2 regions of the Sporosarcina jeotgali genome follow, and region 2 is predicted to be linked to the other one. Evidence: predicted binding sites of a transcription regulator. Region 2 holds the regulator's gene; the other holds the start of a gene.
The links. The regulator LexA, encoded in region 2, represses DNA repair genes until DNA is damaged. The targets are predictions, from matches to a motif close to CGAACATATGTTCG.
Positions count from the first base shown of each region.

Region 1: the regulator LexA is predicted to act here: its motif matches at 1,926-1,939, upstream of uvrB (excinuclease ABC subunit UvrB).

Region 1 covers NZ_CP116341.1:2,289,791-2,294,223, reverse strand. Annotated here, with positions in the region: gene PGH26_RS11400 (ABC transporter ATP-binding protein) at 1-380, shown strand, start outside; gene PGH26_RS11395 (ABC transporter permease) at 364-1,572, shown strand; gene PGH26_RS11390 (IDEAL domain-containing protein) at 1,708-1,884, shown strand; gene uvrB (excinuclease ABC subunit UvrB) at 2,010-3,992, shown strand; gene uvrA (excinuclease ABC subunit UvrA) at 3,999-4,433, shown strand, end outside.
Region 2 covers NZ_CP116341.1:1,136,079-1,140,511, reverse strand. Annotated here, with positions in the region: gene PGH26_RS05345 (DUF896 domain-containing protein) at 59-292, opposite strand; gene PGH26_RS05340 (YneB family resolvase-like protein) at 358-1,017, opposite strand; gene yneA (cell division suppressor protein YneA) at 1,017-1,331, opposite strand; gene lexA (transcriptional repressor LexA) at 1,519-2,139, shown strand; gene PGH26_RS05325 (methionine gamma-lyase family protein) at 2,558-3,823, opposite strand; gene PGH26_RS05320 (trimeric intracellular cation channel family protein) at 3,941-4,433, shown strand, end outside.

The sequences.
Region 1 (4,433 bases), 1.2 Mb from region 2:
TGGAAAAACGCTTAAAATGGTATCCGTCTCATTTCTCAAAAGGGATGCGGCAAAAAGTTATGATTATGTGTGCGTTTCTTGCAGAACCAGCACTCTATATTATCGATGAACCTTTTGTCGGACTTGATCCACTGGGGATTCGCTCATTGCTTGCTCAGCTTACACAGAGAACGGAAAATGGCGCATCAGTTTTAATGTCGACACACGTATTGTCAACCGCTGAAAAACATTGTGATCGAATCATCCTCTTGCACGAAGGCAGCGTGCGGGCACACGGAACAATGGACGATTTGCGAAAAGCATTCGGGCGTCCGGAAGCGTCATTGGACGATTTATACATTGCGATGACAGAGGAAGCTGATTATGAACAGCTTACGTGATCTGTGGGGAAGTCGTTTCGGAAAATATGTAATGGAGTTGCAGCGGTACTTGCAGTATGTGTTCACTGGGCATTTGGCGATTGTGATGCTGTTTTCAATCGGAGCAGCAGGCTATGCTTACAGCGAATGGCTAAAAGATGTACCCGCGGAGTTGCCGGCAGCTTGGCTGATTGCATTATTGCTCGCAGGCTCAACGTTCATTGCCACACCCGTGACGCTGCTTAAACCAGCAGATGCTGTCTATTTGCTGCCTCTTGAAAAAGAGTTGCCGACGTATACAGGCAGAGCGCTGAACTGGACGTTCTTCTCAAAATTACCGTTGCCAATCATTGTTTTCATCGTCGCGCTTCCCATGTTAAGTGCATATGATATTGGCGGTAAATCAGTATTTGGCTTATTGCTGCTGATAGTCATCGTCGCGATGTGGGCGAGTGTGCGAACGGAGTTCCTTTATCGCAAAGCGAACGAAGGACAAGGGGTATGGCAAGATCGTTTCATTCGTTTCGTGCTAAGCACGCTAGTGTTTTATGCAGTCTTGACTGAACAGTGGATTATCCTGGCGGTCATTGCAATTGCCTATGTGCTCTACGGTTTACTGTGGAAGAAGAAAGCAGCGATGCAGCCGTTCCCTTATACTCATTTTATCGAACTTGAGCAGAATCGGATGATGGGCTTTTATCGTTTTGCAAACTATTTCACCGAGGTCCCACATTTGAAGGGGTCTATCAGCAAACGGTCTTGGCTTGGTGTATTCATGCCTGACGCACACGTAGAACGAACAGATGCACAAAGCTTTTTGCTGCGTCGGACGTTTATCCGGACGGACGAATCATTTTGGCTGTGGCTGCGGCTGACGGTGTTGTCTATTTTAGGAGTAGTATTCATCCCATTTCCAATCGTCGCATTTGTTTTCATTGGAGCACTTGCCTTCGCATCTGCAATTCAAACGCTGCAAACATTGCGTGGCGGAGATGAATTCCGCATGGATTTATTATTCCCGAATACAGAAGAAGCACGTCCAAAGGAAATTTTCCGTTTAACTGAGCGTGTCCAATGGCTGCAGGCAGGCCTCGTTTTACTTGCAGGTTTACTCATGCATGGTTTGTCAGTAACACCTTTCATTATGGGGGCTGTTGTACTGATTATATCTGAAGCAACCATTCGCTTAACGAATAATAAAGAAGAAGAGTAGGAATATTCGAAAAAGTACTTGCAATATGGAGGAAGGATTCGTTACAATAATTAAAAGGGTTCCGAGGTGAGAGAGATGGAGAATAATTATTCATATGCTGAGTTCCTAAAGGCTGTGGGAAAGAATAGTTCCTCAATGCAAGCGGAAAAAATGCTGAATGACATCTACATCGATTTGTTTTTGAATCACATCCACCGTGAACAAACTCGAACACGTTTGCTGGAAGAGATTGATGCGGCCCTGGATCGTAATGATAAGCCGACCTTTATGCAGCTGACAGATTCTCTTCAGCAGCTGGACGAAAAAGAATGATTCCAACCTGTGCGCATTTGCGTGCAGGTTTTTTTTGAGAAAAAACGTACGTTCGCTTTTCGCTTTGGGTTAGAGAGGGAATGTGATAAAATAGACTATAGAGGAATACTAGGGAGTGACGTTCAGTGACAGATACATTTAATCTGCAAGCCCCATATACACCCCAAGGCGATCAGCCTGCTGCTATCAAAAAATTAGTCGCTGGTATCAAGAACGGCGAGAAGCATCAGACGCTGCTGGGGGCAACAGGTACAGGTAAGACATTTACCGTTTCCAACGTCGTAACAGAAATCAATAAACCGACTTTGGTCATCGCACATAACAAAACGCTTGCAGGGCAGCTTTACAGTGAATTCAAAGAGTTCTTCCCTGATAATGCAGTTGAATACTTTGTCAGCTTTTACGATTATTATCAGCCGGAAGCGTATGTCCCGCAAACAGATACGTATATAGAGAAAGACTCAAGTATTAATGATGAAATCGATAAATTGCGTCACTCTGCAACTGCATCCCTTTTTGAACGGAAAGATGTACTGATTGTCGCGTCGGTTTCTTGTATATACGGTTTGGGGTCACCGGAAGAATATGGGTCTCACATGATATCCCTCCGTCCCGGACTCGAGATTGACAGAAATCAGCTATTACGGAAATTCGTTGATAACTTATACGAACGGAACGATGTGAGTTTTACACGCGGAACGTTCCGTGTAAGAGGGGATGTAGTAGAAATCTTCCCGGCGTCTCAAGATGAAAGATGTATCCGCATAGAATTTTTCGGAGACGAAATCGATCGATTGCGTGAAGTAGATGCACTGACAGGTGAAGTGCTGGGTGAACGCGAACACGTCGCAATCTTCCCGAATTCCCACTTCGTTACAGGTGAAGCGAAAATGGTCAAGGCGATCGAACGAATTGAAATAGAATTGGAAGAACAGCTGAAAATCATGAGAGAGAACGACAAACTCTTAGAAGCACAGCGACTAGAGCAGCGAACACGATACGACTTAGAAATGATGCGTGAGATGGGATTCTGTTCAGGAATCGAAAACTATTCACGTCACTTATCGCTTCGTGATGCTGGGGAGACACCCTATACGCTGATTGACTATTTCCCTGATGACTTCCTCATTGTGGCAGATGAAAGCCACGTGACGCTTCCGCAAATCCGAGGCATGTATAACGGAGACCAAGCGAGGAAAAAAGTTCTGGTTGAACATGGATTCCGGCTTCCTTCTGCTCTGGACAACCGTCCGCTCATGTTCGAAGAATTTGAAAAGCACGTGAACCAGGCGATTTATGTCTCTGCAACACCAGGACCGTATGAAATAGAACATACACCTAAAATGGTAGAACAAATTATCCGTCCCACCGGTTTGCTCGATCCGATCATTGAAGTGCGTCCGATCGAAGGACAAATTGATGATCTGCTCGATGAAATCAACGAGCGCAGTAAAAGAAATGAACGGGTGCTTATCACAACACTTACTAAAAAAATGTCTGAGGACTTGACGGATTATTTGAAAGAAGCTGGAGTGAAAGTGAACTATCTTCACTCGGAGATTAAAACACTGGAGCGAATCGAAATAATTCGCGAACTGCGACTGGGAACTTACGATGCCTTAGTAGGCATTAACTTGTTGAGGGAAGGTCTCGATATCCCAGAAGTATCACTCGTAACCATTCTCGATGCGGACAAAGAAGGGTTCCTTCGTTCAGAACGTGCACTCATCCAAACAATTGGACGCGCAGCACGGAACTCTGAAGGACGAGTCATTATGTATGCGGATAGATATACGGATTCGATGAACAAAGCAATTGAGGAAACCGAGCGCCGCAGAGAAAAACAAATGGCGTATAACGAAGAACATAATATAACACCGAAAACGATTCAAAAAGGAATTCGCGATGTCATCCGTGCGACACAAGCTTCTGAAGAATCGCTTTCGTTTATGGATAAAGTGACAGAAGGCAAGAAGTTGACGAAAGAAGAAAAACTGACATTGCTGGCATCGCTTGAAAAAGAAATGAAAGAATCAGCGAAGGCGCTCGACTTTGAGCGTGCTGCTGAGCTTAGAGATACCATATTGGAATTGAAAGCGGAAAGGTGAGAAGGCATGAAAAATACTGAAATCTACATTCAAGGTGCAAGAGCGCATAACTTGAAAAATATTAACGTCACCATTCCCCGAGATCAGCTGGTCGTTATGACAGGTCTCTCAGGATCGGGTAAATCATCCCTCGCTTTTGATACGATTTATGCAGAAGGACAGCGCCGGTACGTGGAGTCGCTCTCCTCCTATGCCCGGCAGTTCCTTGGGCAAATGGACAAACCGGATGTCGATCTTATTGAAGGACTCTCTCCGGCCATTTCAATCGATCAGAAAACCACCAGTCGAAATCCGCGTTCCACAGTTGGAACAGTTACGGAAGTATACGACTATTTAAGATTGCTGTTTGCACGCGTTGGAAAACCGATTTGTCCCAACCATGGGATCGAAATTACATCACAGACAGTAGAGCAGATGACAGACCGTGTGCTCGAGCTGGAA
Region 2 (4,433 bases):
TCCATTGTAATGAAAAAACCGCAGGAATACAAACTGCGGTCAGATGATATGCGGATACTTAATTTAAAAACTTCTTGTTTTGAGCATCTTTTACTTTTTCAGGTGTTACGTCATTTCCATCAGGGTCCAGCACTTTAACATTTTCGATGGTATCTCTCATTGTTGAACGGAAAGTTTTCAAATACTCACTGCGCAATTGAGATTGCTCTTTCGCTTCTTCAATGGAAAGACCCGATGTTTTTGCCTTTTTTGCAAGCTCATTAATACGGTTTATCTTATTTTCTTCCAGCATAACGTTCCCTCCAGTTCACATTCATTATTTAGAACGTAAACAAAAACGGCCAGAAGTGCAACCAATTAGCCTTCCTGCTCTGCAACAAATTCCTGATATCGTCTATGGACCGTTGCCTTGCTCACCTGATGACCTAGTCCTTTAAGTACAGAAGTGATTTCTTCAAAAGTCAGTCCCTTATCGCGCAAAGAAACAATTTCAAGTACGGGTGCATCTATTCGTTCCCTGCCTTCCGCATTACCTTGGTTTCGTAAATTGTGTTCTGGTCTGTACCCTGCCTCTACAGCTCGTTTCATTCCTCTTCGTATCTTTGCATTATGTAATTTCCGCTGATATTCTTCTACTATTGCAAGTATTTCAAGAAGCATGGAGTCCATTTCATTCAATTCTAATGGGCCGCTGTCATGATTCGTAAAAACAGAAGTATTTGTTTTTGCGAGCAGGTGTAAAACTGCGACACGGGCATTCCCTCTGCCAAGACGTGTTTCATCTTGGATTAAAACAGCATCAATGGAATCCTCTTTAATATAATCAAGAAGATCCAATAGGCCTTCCCGATCCAATTCATATCCACTGTGTTTGTCAGTGAATGATTCAGCCACGCTGAAATCCAATCTTTTTGCCAGCGCTGTCAGTTCTTCATGCTGACGTGTTAATGATAACTCCTGAGTATCTTTTTCAGTACTTACTCTGCAGTACAAAACGCAACTACCCCGATTCCCCATTATTCTCCCTCCTCTGCAAGGACGAGTCGAGTATCGTCAACCTCCGGCCCAAAATGTGCAGGCAACTTGAGATCTTCACCTGCAATAATAGCAGAGTCAGATAAATTATTCAGTGTCGCCACTTCTCGTATCCACCGGTCTGCAGGCACATCACCTGCATAGCGCTCCGCTAGCTGATAAAGCGTATCTCCTTCGACGACTGTTACTTCAATAATGTCTTGAGGAACTGAAAATTTAAGAATAAGGACGAAAGTTAAAATTGCAAATAAGGTAAAGGCTGCTATGATATTTTTGTTTTTTCGGATGATTGTCATGGATGATTTCCCCTTTCAGAATGTACGTTCGCTTCTATGCTTTTATTATATGCGAACAAAGGTTTGTGTGTCAACACTAAAAATTAGAACCTTTGTTTGCTATGCGTACGAACACATGTTATACTATTTTCATAGAAACACTTCGCAGAGCGACGTCTCCTGCAAAAAAAGTGAAGAGGTGAACATATTGAAAAAGATCTCCAAAAGACAGGAAGACATCCTGACTTTCATTAAAGATGAAGTGCAAAAAAAGGGATACCCGCCTTCCGTACGGGAAATTGGTGAAGCTGTCGGACTTGCTTCCAGCTCAACTGTCCATGGCCATCTCGCGCGACTTGAAAGTAAAGGACTAATTAGACGCGACCCAACTAAACCCCGTGCCATTGAGATTTTGGATCAAGATGGAATGGACGAGTTAAAAACAGGCGTCGTTCACGTTCCTTTAGTCGGAAAAGTTACAGCTGGAATTCCGATTACTGCAATTGAAAATATCGAAGAGTACTTCCCCATTCCGGATACGTTCGGGACTTCGGAGGACAACTTATACATGCTGGAAATCGTAGGAGATAGTATGATTGAAGCTGGTATTTTAAATGGAGACCGCGTCGTTGTGAAGCAGCAGCATACTGCCAGTAATGGTGAAATTGTAGTAGCGATGACTGAGGAAGATGAGGCAACCGTGAAACGTTTCTTCAAAGAAAAAGATTACTTCCGTTTGCAGCCCGAGAACTCATCAATGGATCCTATTATTATTGAGAATGTATCGATTCTCGGCAAAGTGGTCGGTGTTTATCGCACGATTCATTAATTTTATAGATAAAAACTGCGTATTCCTCATTCACTTTGAGGGATACGCAGTTTTTTTAGTGGGGGATTTTTTGCATGCGGGTATGGGCACTTTCTATAGGCTATGGTCATTTTCGCAAGTTTATGAGCGCTTTCCCTGGGTTATGAGCGCTTTCCTCGGTTTATGATCACTTCCACAGGGCTATGAGCGCTTTCCGCGGGTTATGATCACTTTCACAGGGTTATGAGCGCTTTCCTCGGGTTATGATAACTTTCACAAGGTTATGAGCGCTTTCCGCGACTTATGATCATTTTCACAGGGTTATGAGCGCTTTCCTCGGTTTATGATCACTTTCACAGGGTTATGAGCGCTTTTCCACGGGTTATGATCACTTTTACAGGGTTATGAGCGCTTTCCGCAGTTTATGATCACTTCCACCTTATGATTTGATTAATTCAAGTTCGATTAGTCGCTCAACAGACGATAGGATGGCGACTTTTACGTGTTCGTACGTGAGGCCGCCTTGGATGTACGCTGTATACGGCGGACGAATAGGGCCGTCCGCTGTCAACTCGATGCTGGAGCCTTGGATGAAGGTTCCAGCGGCCATAATGACATCATCTGCATAGCCTGGCATGTACGATGGCACAGGACTCACGTGTGCATCGATTGGTGAGTTGGCTTGGATCATTTGGCAGAATGCGACCATTTGCTCGGCATTTTGGAATGATACCGATTGAATCAGATCCGTTCGGGCTGCAGAATAATGAGGGGCTGTCACTAGCCCATAGGATTCAAGCATGCCTGCCGTAAATTGTGCGCCCTTTACGGCTTGACTTACAGTGTGCGGAGCTAGGAAAAATCCTTGGTACATTTCTCGTAACGTATCCAGTGATGCTCCTGCTTCTGCGCCTAAGCCAGGTGAAGTCATGCGGTATCCGCATTTCTCAATCAATTCTTTTCTTCCTGCAATGTAGCCGCCTGTACGAGCAAGACCGCCACCCGGGTTTTTGATCAATGACCCCGCCATCAGATCTGCACCAACATCCGTCGGCTCCAGCTCTTCGACAAATTCACCATAACAATTATCAGTAAATATAATAATATCGGGATGATTTGCTTTTATCCGCTTCACCATGTCGCCAATCTCGGCAACTGTGAACGATGGGCGGTCCGCGTAGCCTCTGGAACGCTGAATGGCAATCATTTTAGTGTTGGGATTGATCTGACGTTCAACTTCTTCATAGTCAACAGTTCCATTTTCCAATAAATCAACATGATGGTAGCCGATATTGAAGTCCTGCAGCGAGCCTGTATCTTGATCTCCGCCGGATACGATTGACTCTAACGTATCATAGGGCTTCCCTGTTATATAAAGCAGTTCATCTCCGGGCCGCAATATCCCGAAAAGGCTAATCGCAATCGCATGTGTGCCCGAAATGATTTGACCGCGCACTAGACTTGCTTCCGCTCCAAAAACATCGGCATATAATTGCTCAAGCACTTCTCTGCCTGCATCATCATATCCATATCCAGTGGATCCGGTTAAATGAAAGTCACTCACACGATTCTTTCTGAACGCTGCCAATACTTTCTTTTGATTGAGGAAAGCGATGCGTTCGGCAGCTTTTGCATAAGGTTGTAGTTCGTTTTCAACTTTTTCTGCACGATTTAAGATTTCATCGTTCAATTGCTGTATACTCATTCAGGATGCTCCATTCTGTACCATAGGTTTACTGCCCATTTTAACAGGTAGAACGCTTTCGGTAAACGGATTCTCATCCTGACAATTTTAAAACGTATTGAACGGAGGAACTTTGAAGTGACATGGGATGTATTTAGTCTGATTGGTACAGCCGCATTTGCAATTTCGGGTGCGATTGTTGCGATGGAAGAGGACTTTGATATGTTTGGAGTCTATATATTAGGAATGGTCACTGCGTTTGGCGGAGGCGCCGTACGGAACGTTTTTATAGGAGTTCCCGTTTCAGTCTTATGGGGACAAGAGCTGTTTTTCACAGTTGCGTCAGTACTTATAGCAGTCATCTTTTTCTTTTCCGGATACTTGCTGAAAACGTGGAATAGGTGGGGATCTTACTTTGATGCGGTTGGGTTAGCTGCCTTTGCCATTCAAGGCGCCTTAATGGCCGTTGAGATGGAAATGTCTCTGTTCGCTGTAGTGGCGGCAGCGGTGTTGACAGGTGCCGGCGGAGGAGTCATCCGTGACTTGCTTGCCGGACGTCAGCCTTTGGTTTTTAAAAGTGATATCTATGCAGTATGGGCCGCACTTGCTGGTTTAATTGTTGGATTCGATA